DNA from 2 places in the Pseudorhodoplanes sinuspersici genome. Region 1 is predicted to be linked to the other one. Evidence: riboswitches for the same ligand, from Rfam matches in the RefSeq annotation. Region 1 holds a riboswitch; the other holds the start of a gene.
The links. A riboswitch is a leader RNA that binds a small molecule or an ion and turns the genes downstream of it on or off. The one in region 1 is predicted to bind S-adenosylmethionine.
Positions count from the first base shown of each region.

Region 2: another riboswitch for S-adenosylmethionine. It lies ahead of CAK95_RS06280 (aliphatic sulfonate ABC transporter substrate-binding protein); the one in region 1 lies ahead of CAK95_RS26350 (O-succinylhomoserine sulfhydrylase).

Region 1 covers NZ_CP021112.1:5,402,272-5,410,100, reverse strand. The annotation lists gene CAK95_RS26380 (glutaminase) at 1-456, opposite strand, end outside; gene CAK95_RS29435 (hypothetical protein) at 632-808, opposite strand; tRNA gene CAK95_RS26375 (tRNA-Gln) at 1,052-1,125, opposite strand; gene CAK95_RS26365 (hypothetical protein) at 1,498-1,761, opposite strand; gene CAK95_RS26360 (amidohydrolase family protein) at 1,818-2,693, opposite strand; gene CAK95_RS26355 (AMP-binding protein) at 2,738-4,597, opposite strand; gene CAK95_RS26350 (O-succinylhomoserine sulfhydrylase) at 4,648-5,829, opposite strand; SAM riboswitch at 5,940-6,019, opposite strand; gene CAK95_RS26345 (xanthine dehydrogenase family protein molybdopterin-binding subunit) at 6,081-7,829, opposite strand, start outside.
Region 2 covers NZ_CP021112.1:1,263,877-1,271,705, reverse strand. The annotation lists gene CAK95_RS06290 (GlxA family transcriptional regulator) at 1-359, shown strand, start outside; gene CAK95_RS06285 ([protein-PII] uridylyltransferase) at 381-3,188, opposite strand; SAM riboswitch at 3,351-3,429, shown strand; gene CAK95_RS06280 (aliphatic sulfonate ABC transporter substrate-binding protein) at 3,637-4,623, shown strand; gene CAK95_RS06275 (ABC transporter permease) at 4,750-5,583, shown strand; gene CAK95_RS06270 (ABC transporter ATP-binding protein) at 5,586-6,377, shown strand; gene CAK95_RS06265 (alcohol dehydrogenase) at 6,432-7,487, shown strand; gene CAK95_RS06260 (OsmC family protein) at 7,536-7,829, shown strand, end outside.

The DNA of each region.
Region 1 (7,829 bases):
CGACGGATCGTCGGCGATGAATTGCATGAAACGCAGGATGTCGCCCAGCGCCTCGCGTGGCTGGTGGCCCGAGACGATCGCATCGGTGACGGCGATGGCCCCCGCATTGATGAAGGGGTTGCGCGGGATGCCGCGCTCGCGTTCGAGCTGCACGATCGAGTTGAACGGACTGCCGGAGGGTTCGCGGCCGACGCGCCGCCAGAGGCGGTCACCGATCCGGCCGAGCGCGAGCGTCAGGGTGAAGACCTTGGAGATGCTCTGGATCGAGAATGGAGTGTCGCTGTCGCCACCCGCAGCAACGTTGCCGTCATTGTCGATGACGACGAGGCCGAAGGCCTGCGCGTCGACCCGCGCCAATTCCGGGATGTAGGTCGCGACTTGTCCGCGGTCGCGCCGCTGGCGCATTTCGTCGGCGATGTCGCTGACGACGGTCTGGAGGTCGGGGGCAGGGCTCATGTCACGGCAAGCTTGCGTCTTGTCGTTCCATATCACTCACATCCCCACGCACAATGCCAGAGGCATGCCCGCATTTTATTTGTGCGTAGCGGACGGCGCCGGGCCATGGCGAATGTTGCGCCGGTATGCGGCGAACAGCGCGTGCGGTGGACTGCCGGAGTAGCCGCGACGCTGGCTACTTTACCGCGCGGCCGTTGGTCATGTCCGACGGAGCACTGGCGCTGGCCTTCGGCCCGGCGAAATACGAATGGGCCTGATTGACGCCTTCCATGACGATGCCCAGCCCGATCAGGAAGGCGATGAAGGCCATGACCTTGGTCGCGGGATGTGTGGGGCGATCGTATTGTGACATTTCGTGAATTCCGTTTCCGGGCAACCGGTCTGCTGTTGAATCACGCGTGCACTGACGCGCGCATCCTTGGTTTTGAAAAGTTTCCGATTTGTTAGTGCGTCAGGTCGCCGGCCGGTTCAGTGCGGCTTTCAGTTAATCGCCAAAGAATGAGAGGGGTTCCGAAAACGCGAAATTGTTACCGGTCAGACGCGGCCGGCCCCAACAGGCGTTAGTCTTTGAAATGTCGGGGGAGGGCCGCTTGATTGGCTGGGGAACTAGGATTCGAACCTAGATTGACGGAGTCAGAGTCCGCAGTTCTACCATTGAACTATTCCCCAAGAAGCATCCCCAGGAGCGCGCCGAAGGCACGTCCCAGGCACGCCGGAATCGGCGATACATATACGGGGCGGCGGGGTATTTCAAATACCTATTAAGGGGGTTCAGGACGCCTTCCGGCGGGGCTCGGCCACCGGATCCGGCCTTGCGGGTGCCTGCGCGAATTCGTCGGCCTCCTTGCAGATCACGCCGCAATAGAAGCGTTCCTTGCCAAGCTGCCATGCCGGAAGTTCCTCAAGGCATCGGCCGCAGGCGGCGCAAAGAAATCCATACAACGCGTGTTGTTTCATCAGGCCTGTGTTTTGGATTGGTGGTCCCCCTAGAAGGGGCATAACGCCTTCGGAGGTGATGCGTTCCCCGATTTGAGGGCAACTTCAGGCGGTATGACCGTCGTCGATATCCTTTGGCGTGTTCTTCCTTTGTTGTGGCGTCATGCGGGCGGGGTCCGGTTCGCCGGGGACGCCACGCGGGCCGAGGATCTCCCGCTGCATCTCATCCTCAGTCTTGAGGTGGTCGCGGTTTTCGGACAACGGGCGCTGTTTCATGGACACCTCCAGCGGAAGAACGCCAAGCATCTGCGCCCGTTCCTCCGGGCATAACCCGAAAACAGTGGCGAAACGGTCGGCGGGCGGCGTCATGCTCCAATGCCATGAGAAACGATCCGATTAATGACTTTGGATCGATTCGATCGAATCTATCGCGACCGCAATCCCAGCAGCCCGATGGCGTTTTCCTTCAGGATCAGCGGCCGCACTTCCGGCTTGATGTCGATGGCCTCGAAATCGGCCAGCCAGCGGTCCGGGGTGATGGCCGGAAAATCCGATCCGAACAGCACCTTGTGCTTGAGCAGCGAGTTGGCATAGCGAACGAGGATCGGCGGAAAGTATTTCGGCGACCAGCCCGACAGGTCGATATAGACGTTGGGCTTGTGCTGCGCGACCGCCAGCGCTTCCTCCTGCCAGGGGAAGGACGGGTGCGCCATCACGATCTTCATATCGGGAAAATCGATGGCGACCTGATCGAGATGGATCGGGTTGGAATATTCCAGCTTGATGCCATAGCCGCCGCGCATGCCCGATCCGACGCCGGTCTGGCCTGTATGAAAGAGCGCCGGCTTGCCGCTTTCCTGGATCGCCTCATAGAGCGGATAGGCCATGCGGTCGTGCGGATAGAAGCCCTGTTGCGAAGGATGAAACTTGAATCCCTGAACGCCGAACTCCTCGACGAGCCGCCGCGCTTCCCGTGCGCCCAGTTTGCCCTTGTGCGGGTCGATCGAGGCGAACGGGATCATGATGTCGGAATTCTCGTTGGCGAGCCGCGCAACTTCTTCGTTGCTGTAGCGCCGGATGCCGAGATGGTGCTCGCAATCGACCTGGAAGATGACGAGCGCGATCTTGCGCTGACGATAATAGTCGGCGATTTCAGGGATCGTCGGCGCCCAGAGGTCCTGCTTGAAATAGGCCTTCATGCCTTCGCGCAGTTCCGCGCCGTCTTCCCAGGTGTGGGTGCCGCAAGGGCCCTCGGCGTGAGTGTGGATGTCGATGGCAACGATGTTGTCGAGATCAAGCATGATGTGTGACTGCGCGCTGTGCCTGTTGTAACGTGGTTCAGTTCTTAAAACAGCATGACCGGCTGATGCGGCGCTTCGCTGTAAAGCGCCTTGATCAGCGTCTTGCGGCGCTCGATGATCCGGCGCTGATTGAGATAGCCTTTATCGGTGATTTCGCCGGCGTCGATGTCGGGCGGCTCGGTCATGATCATCGCTCTTGCGATCCTGCGGCTGCTGCCCGCCTCACGCGCATTGTGGGCCTCGATTTTAGCGCGTAGCGCCTCGGATAATGTCGCGCAATCCGCATTGGGATTCGGAATGACGAGAATGCCGATGTCACTCCGGTTCTCGCCGACGATCACCGCATCCTGCATATAAGGCTCGCAAGCCTTGATCAGATCGAGGCGCAGAAGACCTGCGATCACCCATGTCCCGGTGGTCAGCTTGAAGTTTTCTGACAGACGCCCGTGATAGGACAGCCCTGCGGAAATATCGTCCGGATCGGAGAGGCGCACCGCATCGCCGATCTTCAGAAAACCTTCTTCGTCGAAGGCGTTGCGCGTGGCCACAGGATCGTTCCAGTAGCCGGGCGTGATGCCGATGCCACGGAAGCGCACCTCCATATCGTCGTCATTGAGCTTGATCAGCTTGGCCTCGATGCCGGGGATGGGAAGGCCGAGCGAAGCAGACGCGCCGGTGCCCCACCATCCGAGTGTCGCCGGTGACGCCGTTTCGGTTGAGCCCAGCGAGGAGACGATGGGAATGCGCGCGCCGCGCACGGCGATCGACAATCGCTCGAGACGATCCCACAGATTCTGTGGCAAGCCTGCGGCGGCGTAGAGCAGGAGGTCCATGTCGGACAACAGATGTCTGGCGAAATCCGTATCCTGTTCCAACTGCGGGATCAGCGCGTCATAGGCGCTCGGCACATTGAACATCAGCGTCGGAGCGACCGAGCGCAGATTCTCCACCGAGCGGCCGATGCCGTTTGGCGTTGGCTTGCCGTCGTCGATGTAGAGTGAGCCGCCGGCGCGCAGGATCAGGTTGAAGGTCGCGTTGGCGCCGGCCGTATGATTCCAGGGCAGCCAATCGACCATCACCGGCGGCCGGCCCAGCAGGAACGGCCAGACCGAGGCAAAGCCCTCGGCCACAGCCATCATCATGCGTTGCGTGACGATGACGCCTTTGGGATCGCCGGTGGAGCCGGAGGTCAGCATGATGCGGGCAACGCTGTCCGGCGTGACTTTTGCGAAACGATCCTCGACATCCGGGCCTGCGGGTGTCGATGTCAACGTGTCGAAGGTTGTGGCGTGGGAGAATTCCGGCGAAGGTGCGCCAACGATCAGACGGTTCTCGAGATCGGCCAGCCGTTGCAGCGCCGCTGCGAAAGCCTTCGTGTCCTCCACGAAGATATGGCTCGGCTGAAACTGTTCGATCAGCCGGATGAGCTTCTGGTGGTCCCGCGACATTAATGAATAGGCGGGCGACAAGGCGAGCACGGGCACGCCGATCTGCATGGCGGCGAGTTGCAGAATGGCATGTCTGATGGAGTTGTGACTGAGGACGGCAATCGGCCGGGCGTTGCTATTGCCCTGATTGATCAGCCATTGCGAAACCGCATCAACGTCCCGCCGAATCTCACTGTAGGTGCGACGATCCCATTCGACGCCACTTGCACCGGCCCGCCGCTCGGCGAGGAATACCGCATCCGGCGTCTTGTCTGCGTAAAGGCGGAGAAACGCGCCCATCTGGGCGGCCGGCAATTGCGGCGCGATGGCATTGCCAAGAATGATTGTGCCGTCATCACGATACGTGACCAGCGGCGCGCGGCTGGCAAAACGTGTCGGTATGAACGGATAGCTTTTGGAATCGACGTCCGTGCCGTGAAGCTGCCTCGTGTTGTCTTCCGCCAATGTCTGTCGCATCCGGCACGTCACTGTCGCTCGCGGGACTTCAATTCCAATTCGCCGGAAGCTTAAGCCTTGTCGAGCGCTGCGAGCAAATCTTCCATGATGTCGTCGGGATGCTCCAGGCCGACCGAAAGGCGCAGGAAGCCGTCCGAGATGCCGAGATCGGCGCGCGCCTGCGGCGTGATGCGCTGATGCGTCGTCGTGGCCGGATGGGTGATCAGGCTCTTGGCATCACCGAGATTGTTGGAGATGCGCACGAGCTGCAGCGCGTCCTGTACGCGGAAGGCCGCATCCTTGCCGCCTTTGACCTCGAAGGCGACCAGCGTCGAGCCGCCTTTCATCTGCCGCTGGATGATCTCGGCCTGCGGATGGTCGGGCCGGCCGGGATAGATCAGCCGGGAAATCTTGGGATGATTGTGCAGGGCGACGGCGACAGCCGCGGCGGAATCGGTCTGCCGGCGCACGCGCACAGCCAACGTCTCAAGGCCCTTCAGCATCACCCAGGCATTGAAGGGCGACATCGAGGGCCCGGTCTGGCGGTGCAAGTTGTGGATGTTGTCCTGAATGAATTTGTTGGAGCCGAGCACCACGCCGCCAAGGCAGCGGCCCTGACCATCGATATGTTTGGTCGTGGAATAGACGACGCAATCGGCGCCAAGCGCGAGCGGGCTCTGCCACAGCGGAGTGGAAAAGACATTGTCCACGGTCACCGTCGCGCCAGCCTCGTGCGCGATCTTGGCGACCGCGGCGATGTCGATCACTTCCAGCGTTGGGTTGGAGGGCGTCTCCATGAAAAACGTCTTGGTGTTCGGACGGACAGCATTCTTCCATTGATTGAGGTCGGTGCCGTCGACCAGCGTCGACGTCACACCGAAACGCGGCAGCAATTCTTCCACGACATAAAGGCACGATCCGAACAGCGCCCGTGACGAAACGATATGGTCGCCGGCTCTGACCTGTCCCATCAGCGCCAGCGTCACCGCCGCCATGCCGGTCGCCGTCGCGCGCGCATCTTCGGCGCCTTCGAAATCGGCCATGCGCTGTTCGAACATGCGCACCGTCGGATTGCCGAAGCGCGAATATTGAAAGCCCGGGCTTTCGCCCTTGAAGCGGGCTTCGGCCTGCGCAGAGTTTTCGTAGACATAGCCTTGTGTGAGAAACAGCGCCTCGGATGTTTCACCGAATTGCGAGCGCAGGATCGAGGATTGAACGAGGCGGGTTTCGGGCCGGTATTTACGCTGCGTCATCGCGGGCTTCCTCTTTCGAACTTGAACACGACGGACGTGCTCTTTTCACGTTCGCGCATGACATTTCATGCGCTGGGCATAAAAAATCCCGGCCGGAAATTCCGGGCCGGGCACACGTGTCCCCGGCCTTTTAGCGAGTTGTTTTACGTGGCTGCAAGCCGGCCGGCTCAAATTGACCACGGATCGAATTTGCTCTTACGCCCGCGCATAAACGGCGTCAAGACAATCGGTCCTCCGTTTGAGACCGGCCTTTACGCCGCTTTCGGTTGCTTCGCCGCCTGGATCGCTGCCCACACCCGCGACGGGGAGGCCGGCATATCGAGATGGCGGATGCCGTAAACCGATAGAGCATCGACAACCGCATTCATCACGCAGACCAAGGCGCCGGCGCAGCCGGCTTCGCCGCAGCCCTTGGTGCCGAGCGGATTGGTGGTTGCCGGGACGGGATGGCTGACGAAGCCGATGGCCGGCGAGCTCTTGGCGCGCGGCATCGCATAGTCCTGGAACGAGCCGGTCAACAATTGACCGTCCTCGTCGTACACCGCGTTTTCCATCAGCGCCTGGCCAATGCCCTGGATGACGCCGCCGTGCACCTGGCCTTCCACCAGCAGCGGATTGATGATCGTGCCGAAATCGTTGACTGACGAATATTTCACGACTTCGGTTGCACCGGTCTCCGGATCGATTTCCACTTCGCAGATATGGCATCCATTTGGAAAGGCCGATGGAGCGCCATTGAACGTGTGGCTGACATCGAGCGTCTGCGGCGTACCTTCCGGCAGCTTCAGCCCGGAACGCAGCTTCTCGGCCAGCTCCATGATGCCGATCGAGCGGTCGGTCCCGGCGATGGTGAAACGGCCGTCGGCGAATTCGATATCGCCGGGCGATGCTTCGAGGACATGCGAGGCGATCGCCTTGCCCTTGTCGATCACGATGGCTGACGCTTCGACAATCGCAGCGCCACTCGCCGTGATGGAGCGTGAACCACCGGTGCCGCCGCCGGCGATCAATTGATCGCTGTCACCTTGAACGAGGCGGATGCGTTCGAACGGAATGCCGAGCGAGCGCGAGAGCACTTGCGCAAAGGGGGTCGCGTGACCTTGCCCGTAATCGAGCGTGCCGGTGATGATCGTGACATCGCCATTGGCTTCGAAACGGATGCCACCCATTTCCTTGCTGGGAGGGGCGGTGACTTCAAGGAACGAGCCGATGCCGATGCCGCGCAGCTTGCCACGCGCCGCGCTGTCGCGCTTGCGGGCCTCGAAACCGGCCATGTCGGCGATCTTCTGCGTCTCCTCGAACAGCGCGGGGAAGTCGCCGCTGTCGTAAGTCATGCCGGACGAAGCGGCATAGGGGATCTGCGACGGCGCGATATGATTGCGGCGACGCAATTCGAGGCGATCGATGCCCATCTCGGCAGCGGCGGTGTCAATCAGCCGCTCCATGTAGTAGTTGCCTTCCGGGCGGCCCGCACCGCGATAGGCGGTGACCTGCGTCGTATTGGTGAAAACGCACTTGGCCGACATTTCGATCAGCGGCGTGCGGTAGACGCTGGCGATATTCTTGACGATGTTGGTTGTGGCCGGGATCGGCGCAACAGCCGCCATAAACCCGCCCATGTTGCCAAGGCTTGACGCCCGGATCGCCAGGAAGTGCCCGTCCTTGTCGAGTGCCAGTTCGAGATCGATTTCGTGGTCGCGTCCGTGCGCGTCCGACACGAATGAGCCGGACCGGTCATCGGTCCATTTCACAGGACGCCCGAGTTGCCGGGCCGCGTGCAGGATGCAGATATATTCGGGGTAGGCTTGCGCCTTCATGCCGAACGAGCCGCCGACATTGCCGGTCAGCACGCGCACCTTGTCCGGTTCTGCACCAAGAATATTGGCGAGTTGGCCCCGCATGCCGAACACGCCCTGACTTTGCGAATGCAAGGTCCAGTGGTTGGCGGCCGAGTCGTATTCGCCGATCGCCGCGCGCGGCTCCATCGGCGCAACGACAAG
Region 2 (7,829 bases), 1.8 Mb from region 1:
CCGTGCTGAAATGCCAGACCTGGCTGGCGCAACATTATGATCACGACGATGTCGTGGCTGAACTGATCCGTCATTCCGGATTACCCAGGCGAACTTTTGCGCGGCGCTTTCGGGCCGCCACTGGCTACTCGCCGCTGGAATATGTCCAAGCGCTACGGATTGAAGAGGCCAAGCAGATCCTCGAAACCACCACGATTGCAGTGGAGGACGTAGCGCGCGAAGTCGGATACGATGATGTCGCGTCATTCCGTCGATTGTTCCGGCGTCTTGCCGGGATGAGTCCGGGCGAATATCGGCGCAAGTTCCAGTTGCCGCTGATTGATGATGGTGCAGGCACTGGTCGCGGCCGAACACAATAATGCAGGCGCTTTCGCAGCATCTTACGACTTTGCGGCGAGCTGCTTTGTCTCTTCTGTCGCCGCTCGCGAGAACAAAGCCAGCAGTGCGCGCTTGATCGCGGCCTGCCGCGTCGGCGAGCCGATCTTGGCGCCAAGCAAGTCGGTTACATAAAACACGTCGACCACGCGTTCGCCGAATGTTGCGACATGCGCCGAGGTGATGTTGAGCGACAGTTTCGAAATCGTGGCCGTCAATTCGTAGAGCAGCCCCGGCCGGTCGAGACCCGTTACCTCGATCACGGTGTAGCGGTTCGACCATTCATTGTTGACGTTGACGTCCGGATCGAGGGCGAAGGCTTTGAACCTTGCCTTCGGTGCCGCGCGCCGTGCGACGGCCTCCGGAAGCTTGATCTCGCCCTTCAGCGCTTTCTCGATCGTATCGGTGATCCGGCTTGCGCGACGGTCTTCATCTTCGTCGCGTTCGAATTCCCGGGTCAACGAAATGGTGTCGAGGGCGAGCCCGTCGGTGGTCGTATAGATCTGCGAGTCGACGATATTGGCACCGGTCGCGGCGCAAGCGCCGGCGATGATCGACAACAGCCGCGGGTGATCAGGGGCGATGACGGTGAGTTCGGTCACGCCGCGGGCGGCGTCGAAATTCACCTGCGTCGCCAGCGTGCGGCCCGCGCTCCAGGTCTTCCGCAGGAAGTTGGCATGCGCGACCTTGTGCGGCAGATCCACCTTGAGCCAGTAAGCCGGATAGTGACGAGCGATATAGCTTTCGAGCTCGTCCTCCGGCCAGTCCTTCATTTCCTGCCGGAATTCAGCCTGCGCCATGGCAACACGGCGTTCGCGATTGACTTCGGAGAAGCCGCCGGTCAGCACCGGCTCGGTTTCATAATAGAGCGTTCGCAGCAGCTGCGCCTTCCAGCCGTTCCAGACGCCTGGGCCAACCGCGCGGATATCCGCTGTCGTCAGGATAACGAGGAGCTTCAGCCGGTCGAGCGACTGCACGATGCCGGCGAAATTCTCGATCGTCTTGCGGTCGGACAGGTCGCGCGATTGCGCGATGGTCGACATCACAAGGTGATTTTCGATCAGCCATGCGACGGTCTCCGTTTCGGCATTGTTCAGGCCGAGGCGGGGGCAGAAGCGGCGTGCGACGCGGGCGCCGGCGATCGAATGATCCTCGACGCGCCCTTTGGCGATATCGTGCAGGAACAAGGTAATCCGCAGGATGTCGCGCTGCCGCGGCTGCAGCTTTTTCACAAGCTCGTTGGCGAGCCCGTATTCCTCGTTGGTGCCGGCCTCGATTTCCGAGATTACACCCATGCAGCGGATCAGATGTTCGTCCACCGTATAGTGATGATACATGTTGAACTGCATCATCGCGACCACACGTCCGAATGCCCGCACGAATGCGCCGAGCACGCCGGCTTCGTTCATCCGCCGCAGCACCGGCTCGACATCGTTCTTGGCAGTGAGGATTTCGAAGAAAAGTTCGTTCGCCTCAGGATTTTCGCGCAAATCCTTGTTGATGAAATTGAGTGAGCGTGTTGCCTTGCGCATCGCATCGGGGTGGAAGGCGAGATCGTGTTTTTGCGCGAGGTAAAAGATCCGGATCAGGTTGACCGGATCGCGCTCGAACACATCCTGTTTCGCGATATTGATGCGGTTGTTGTCGACAATGAAATCGTCCGATTCGCTGAGGATGCGGCGGCCCGCCCTCGGCCTGAAACGTGCGATCATGCGGCCAAGGGCGGGGGCGCTCTTGGTGTGATTGGCTTCCAGCGCGGCACAGAGAATGGCGGTCAGGTCGCCGACATTCTTCGCGGTCAGGAAGTAATGCTTCATGAAGCGTTCGACATCGCGCATGCCGGGATGCTCGGTATAGCCGAGCCGCACGGCAATCTCGCGCTGGATGTCGAACGACAGCCGTTCCTCCGGACGGTTGGTGACGAAGTGCATGTGGCACCGCACCGACCAGAGAAAATCCTCGCAGCGCAGGAACATCTTCAGTTCGTCCTGATCGAACACGCCGTGATCGACCAGTTCCTCGACAGTACGAACGCGATAGACGTATTTGCCGATCCAGAACAAGGTGTGCAGGTCGCGTAGCCCGCCTTTGCCATCCTTGACGTTCGGCTCCACGACATAGCGCGATTGGCCAGTCCGGCGCAGACGATCCTCGCGTTCGGCCAGTTTTGCGGCGACGAATTCCGCCGCGGTGCCCTGTACAACATCCCGGTCGAAGCGGTTGACCAGTTCATCGAACAAGGCCTGATCGCCATAAAGAAAGCGCGACTCGAGGATGGCCGTGCGGATGGTCATGTCGGCCTTGGCCTGGCGAATGCATTCATCAACCGAGCGTGTGGCGTGGCCGACTTTCAGGCCCATGTCCCAGAGACAATAGAGAATGGCTTCGGCGATCGATTCGCCCCAGGCTGTCTGTTTGTAGGGGAGGACGAACAGCAGATCGATGTCCGAGCCGGGCGCCAGCAATCCACGGCCATAGCCACCGGTGGCGACGATCGACATGCGCTCGCCTTCGGACGGGTTTAGCGACGGATAAAGCCGCTTGCTGGCGAAATCGAACAGGACGCGAATGATCTCGTCCTGCATGGCGCAGAGGCGCTCGGCGCAGCGCCGCCCGTGCCGCTCCTTGAGCAGCAACTGCTCGGCCTTTTCGCGCCCCCGGGCTAACTCGCCTTTCAAGAATTGCGCGACTGCCGTGCGCAGATCGCTCTCGCGGCCGGAATAGGTCGCGGCGAGCGCATGCAGTTCATGCGCGGCCGCTTCGGCGTCGAAGATCTCGCTGGTCGGGCGCATCGTCTGGTCGGGGGACAGCATGGCGGATGGGGATAGCGGAGCGTTTCTTCCCTGTCACGGCCGATCGTACCGGCAGCATGCAAAGTTATTTTACAATCTGGACAGAATGCGGAACGAGCGTTTCGCTGGCCATTCGAAATTTGCCATTCCATTTCATTGACCGGCCGAAATAATCCTTTAATTTCAGCGTGTAGCGCCGATTTGAGCGAGCAGCTTGCGGGCGCTTAACAAATGCAGCTAAAGCGGTCGGGGCCCGCCCCGTCGCGATCAGCCGCGGGCGGGTGGTTTGAAACTCCCGCTTTTCATCAATCCGGCCGACCACGCTTTGGCGTGATCGCGGCCAGAGCATGATGCCGAAAAGTGCGAAGCGGTTTTCGGACGACATCATGCTCCAACGTATTGGAATCGATCACGTTTATGATTTTGGATTAATCCAAAATCATCGTGATCTAACGCGTGGAGGTTAATCATGGCTTTCTTGTCCCGCCGCTCGATCCTGGCGTCGGCGCTTTTTGTCGGCCTCGTGCCGAGCACGGCGCTATTCGCGCAGGACAAGCCCAAGGATTTGCCCAAAGAGATCCGCATCGATTGGGCGACCTATAATCCGGTCTCGCTGGTCCTGAAGGACAAGGGCCTGCTCGAGAAGGAATTCGCCAAGGACGGCATCACGATCCGCTGGGTGCAGAGCGCCGGTTCCAACAAGGCGCTGGAATTCCTCAATGCCTCGTCGATCGATTTCGGTTCGACCGCGGGCTCGGCCGCGTTGGTCGCCAAGATCAACGGCAATCCGATCAAGTCGATCTATGTCTATTCGCGGCCTGAATGGACCGCGCTCGTCACCGGCAAGAATTCGACCATCAGCAAGATCGAGGACTTGAAGGGCAAGCGCGTCGCCGTGACGCGCGGCACCGATCCCCATATCTTCCTCGTCCGCGCCCTGCAAAGCGTGAAGCTCACCGACAAGGACATCACTCCCGTTCTGCTGCAGCATGCCGACGGCAAGGCTGCGCTCATTCGCGGTGACGTCGATGCGTGGGCCGGTCTCGATCCCATGATGGCCGCCGCCGAGATCGAAGATGGCGCCAAGCTGTTCTATCGCAACAAGGACGCCAATACCTGGGGCATCCTGAATGTGCGCGAGGACTTTCTGAAGAAGCACCCCGACCTCGTTCAGCGCGTGCTGAAAGTCTACGAGGAGGCGCGCAAATATTCGCTCGCCAATCCGGACGAAGTGAAGAAGACCTTCATCGCCGTCACCAAACTGCCGGACGCCGTGGTCGAGCGTCAGCTCAAGGAGCGCACCGAACTCACCCATTCGAAGATCGGCGCGCCGCAGAAAGAATCGATCCTCGCTGCTGGTATCGCCCTGCAGCAGGCCGGCGTGATCCCCGCCAATGTGGACGTGAAGTCCACGGTGGATTCGCTGATCGATGACAGCGTCGCCCTGACGAATTGATCGTCAGGCTCGCCGTTCCCGGGCGGCATCCTCCCAGCGGTTCGGGAACGGCTTAATTGACGCGGCATTGGCTTTCTCAGTTATTTCTTGAACCCGAAATCCGGTTGCGCCATGTCTACCATCGACATGACATTTCCAACGGCACAGCAGACTGACAGCGTCGCATCTGAACCACGTGCGCGCCGGCCATGGTTTCGCAATCCGTTGCTGGGCCTCGTTTTGCCGCTCGGCATTGCGGCGTTGTGGGAATTGGCGGTCTATCTCGGATTTTCCGATGGCCGGCTGGTGCCGCCGCCATCGGTGATCGCTGTCACCTTGTGGGAGCTTGCGAAAACCGGCGAGCTTTGGCGTCACGCGCAGGCCACCATTCTCCGCGTCGTCGCAGGCTTCGGGCTTGGTGTCGCCGCCGGCACGCTGTTTGGCGCCATCGCCGGCTATTCGGCGCTGACCCGCACGGTCATCGATCCGACATTGCAGGCGTTGCGCGCTATTCCCTCGATTGCCTGGGTGCCGCTCTTCATCCTGTGGCTCGGCATCTTCGAAGCATCGAAGGTGACGCTGATTGCCGTCGGTGTTTTCTTTCCGGTTTATCTCGGCGTGATGGGTGCGATCCTGTCGGTCGACCGCAAGATCGTCGAAGTCGGCCGCGCCTTTCGTCTCTCCGGACCCGCGCTGGTGCGGCGCATTCTCTTGCCTGCCGTGATGCCGGCTTATGTGGTGTCGCTGCGCTCGGGTCTTGGGCTTGGCTGGATGTTCGTTGTCGCCGCCGAATTCATGGGAGCCTCCGAGGGCCTTGGTTATCTTTTGATCGATGGTCAGCAGCTCGGTAAGCCGGCGCAGATCGTCGCTGCAATCATTGTCTTTGCGATTCTCGGCAAGACAACCGACTGGCTGCTCACCGCAGGCACCGCACCGTTCCTGCGCTGGGAAGATCGCTTTCATGCGCGGCAGGAGGCCTGATCGTGCTGTCGCTCGCGCGTGTCACAAAAGTCTATCCCAACAATGTCCGGGCGCTTGAAGAATTCACGCTCGACGTCGCGCCGGGCGAGATCGTCGCCATTGTCGGCGGCTCCGGTTGCGGTAAGTCCACCTTGCTCCGTGCGATCTCAGGTCTCGACCGGCCGACAAAGGGCCTCGTGCATCTCGACGACGAAGTCATCACGCAGCCGCATGAGAAGATAGGCATCATCTTTCAGGAGCCGCGGCTGCTGCCGTGGCTGACGGTTGCGGAGAATGTCGGCTTCGGTCTTGCGCATCTGCCGGCAACTGAACGCAAGGAACGCGTTGCGCGCGCGCTGGATCGCGTCGGCCTCACCGACAAGGCGGGTGTCTGGCCGCGCGAATTGTCAGGCGGTCAGGCGCAGCGTGTCGCCATCGCGCGCGCTTTGGTGCCACAGCCCGAAGTGCTGCTGCTCGACGAGCCATTTTCGGCGCTCGATGCTTTCACCCGCACGGATCTGCAGGACCATTTGCTCGACCTCTGGGCGGATTCCAAACCGACGCTGGTCCTCGTCACGCATGATGTCGAGGAAGCCATTGTTCTCGCCGATCGCATCGTCGTCATGAGGCCGCGTCCAGGGCGTTTGTTCGAGGAAATCGAGGCCGATTTGCCACGTCCGCGGGACCGTCAATCGGCGGCTTTTGATCACGTGAAGCGACGTGTTTTGGCGGCGCTCGATCGGTCCCTCGGTCGTGCCATCAGTATCGATGATCGAACCATCAAGTCCGAAGACGGCGCGGCAATGTGGTGGTGACACCATCGAGCAATCTCAATATCGTCAGTGCCGGGCATGACGGATGAGGGTGCCATGAAATCCTACCAGGTCTGTGAATGCGGCGCGCCGCTGCAACTGCGTGAGGAGCAAACCCCGCAACCGGTCGGCAGCGAAGTGCTGCTGCAGGTCACGGCTGCCGGTATCTGCCATAGCGACATTCACTTCTGGGAAGGTGAATATGACATCGGCGGCGGCAAGGTCATGCGTCTTGCCGATCGCGGCTTGAAACTGCCGATCACGCTGGGACACGAGAATGTCGGCAAGGTCGTCGCCATCGGACCGGATGCCAAAGGTGTGTCAGTCGGCGACGAGCGGCTGGTCTATCCATGGATCGGCTGCGGTGAATGCGCGGTCTGCCAGCGCGGGGACGAACAGCTTTGCCTCAAGCCGCAATTTGTCGGCGCGTTCCGGCCGGGCGGCTTTGCCGATCATATCATGGTGCCGCATCCGCGTTATCTGATCGACTATGGCGATATCCCGCGCGAACAGGCGGCGCCTTTGGCCTGTTCCGGCGTGACAGCCTATGGCGCGCTGAAGAAATTCGGCGACCTTCTCAAAAGCGAGCCGCTGGTTCTGATCGGGGCTGGTGGCGTCGGCCTGATGGGCCTGGCCATCCTTCGTGCCATGCAGGCGCGGGGAGCAATTGTGGTCGATATCGATGCTGACAAGCGTGATGCGGCGATGCAAGCGGGAGCACTGGCGACTGTCGATACCAATGCACCCGACGCCGCGGCACAGATCCAGGCGTTGGTGAATGGGCGCATCTGGGCGGTGGTGGATTTTGTCGGCTCCGGTGCGACGGTGAAGCTCGGCAGCGATCTTCTGACCAAGGGCGGTCATCTGGTCGTCGTTGGTTTGTTCGGCGGGGAGATTACGATCCCGACGCCGTATATCCCGATGCGGGCGATGACGATTCAGGGCTCATACACGGGCAGCCTCCCGGAGCTGAAAGAACTGATTGCTCTTTTGCAGCGAACGCCGATGCCTTACATGCCGGTGCAAATTCGCCCGCTCGACAGCGTCAACCAGAGCCTGCATGACCTGAAAGATGGCCATGTCATTGGACGTGTCGTGCTGGCGCCGAATTGATGTTTCTCTCCCTCGAAAGAGGAGGGATAAGAAAGCGAAGGATAAAAAATGGATGCTGCCGAATTGCGGGCGATGCAGGCCCCGATCAAGGATCGGTACAAGAGTGACGCCGATGCCGCGCTGATCACGCTGAAGGCCAAAGGCACGCTCGACGATACCAACATCGCCTGCAAGGTCGAGACCGGCCGGGCGCTGGCTATAGCGGGTCTGCATCCTGCCACCGGTGGCTCGGGTATGGAACTTTGCTCCGGCGATATGCTGCTGGAAGCGCTCGTGGCCTGTGCCGGCGTCACATTGAAGGCCGTCGCGACGGCGCTGGATATTCCGCTGAAGTCCGGACGG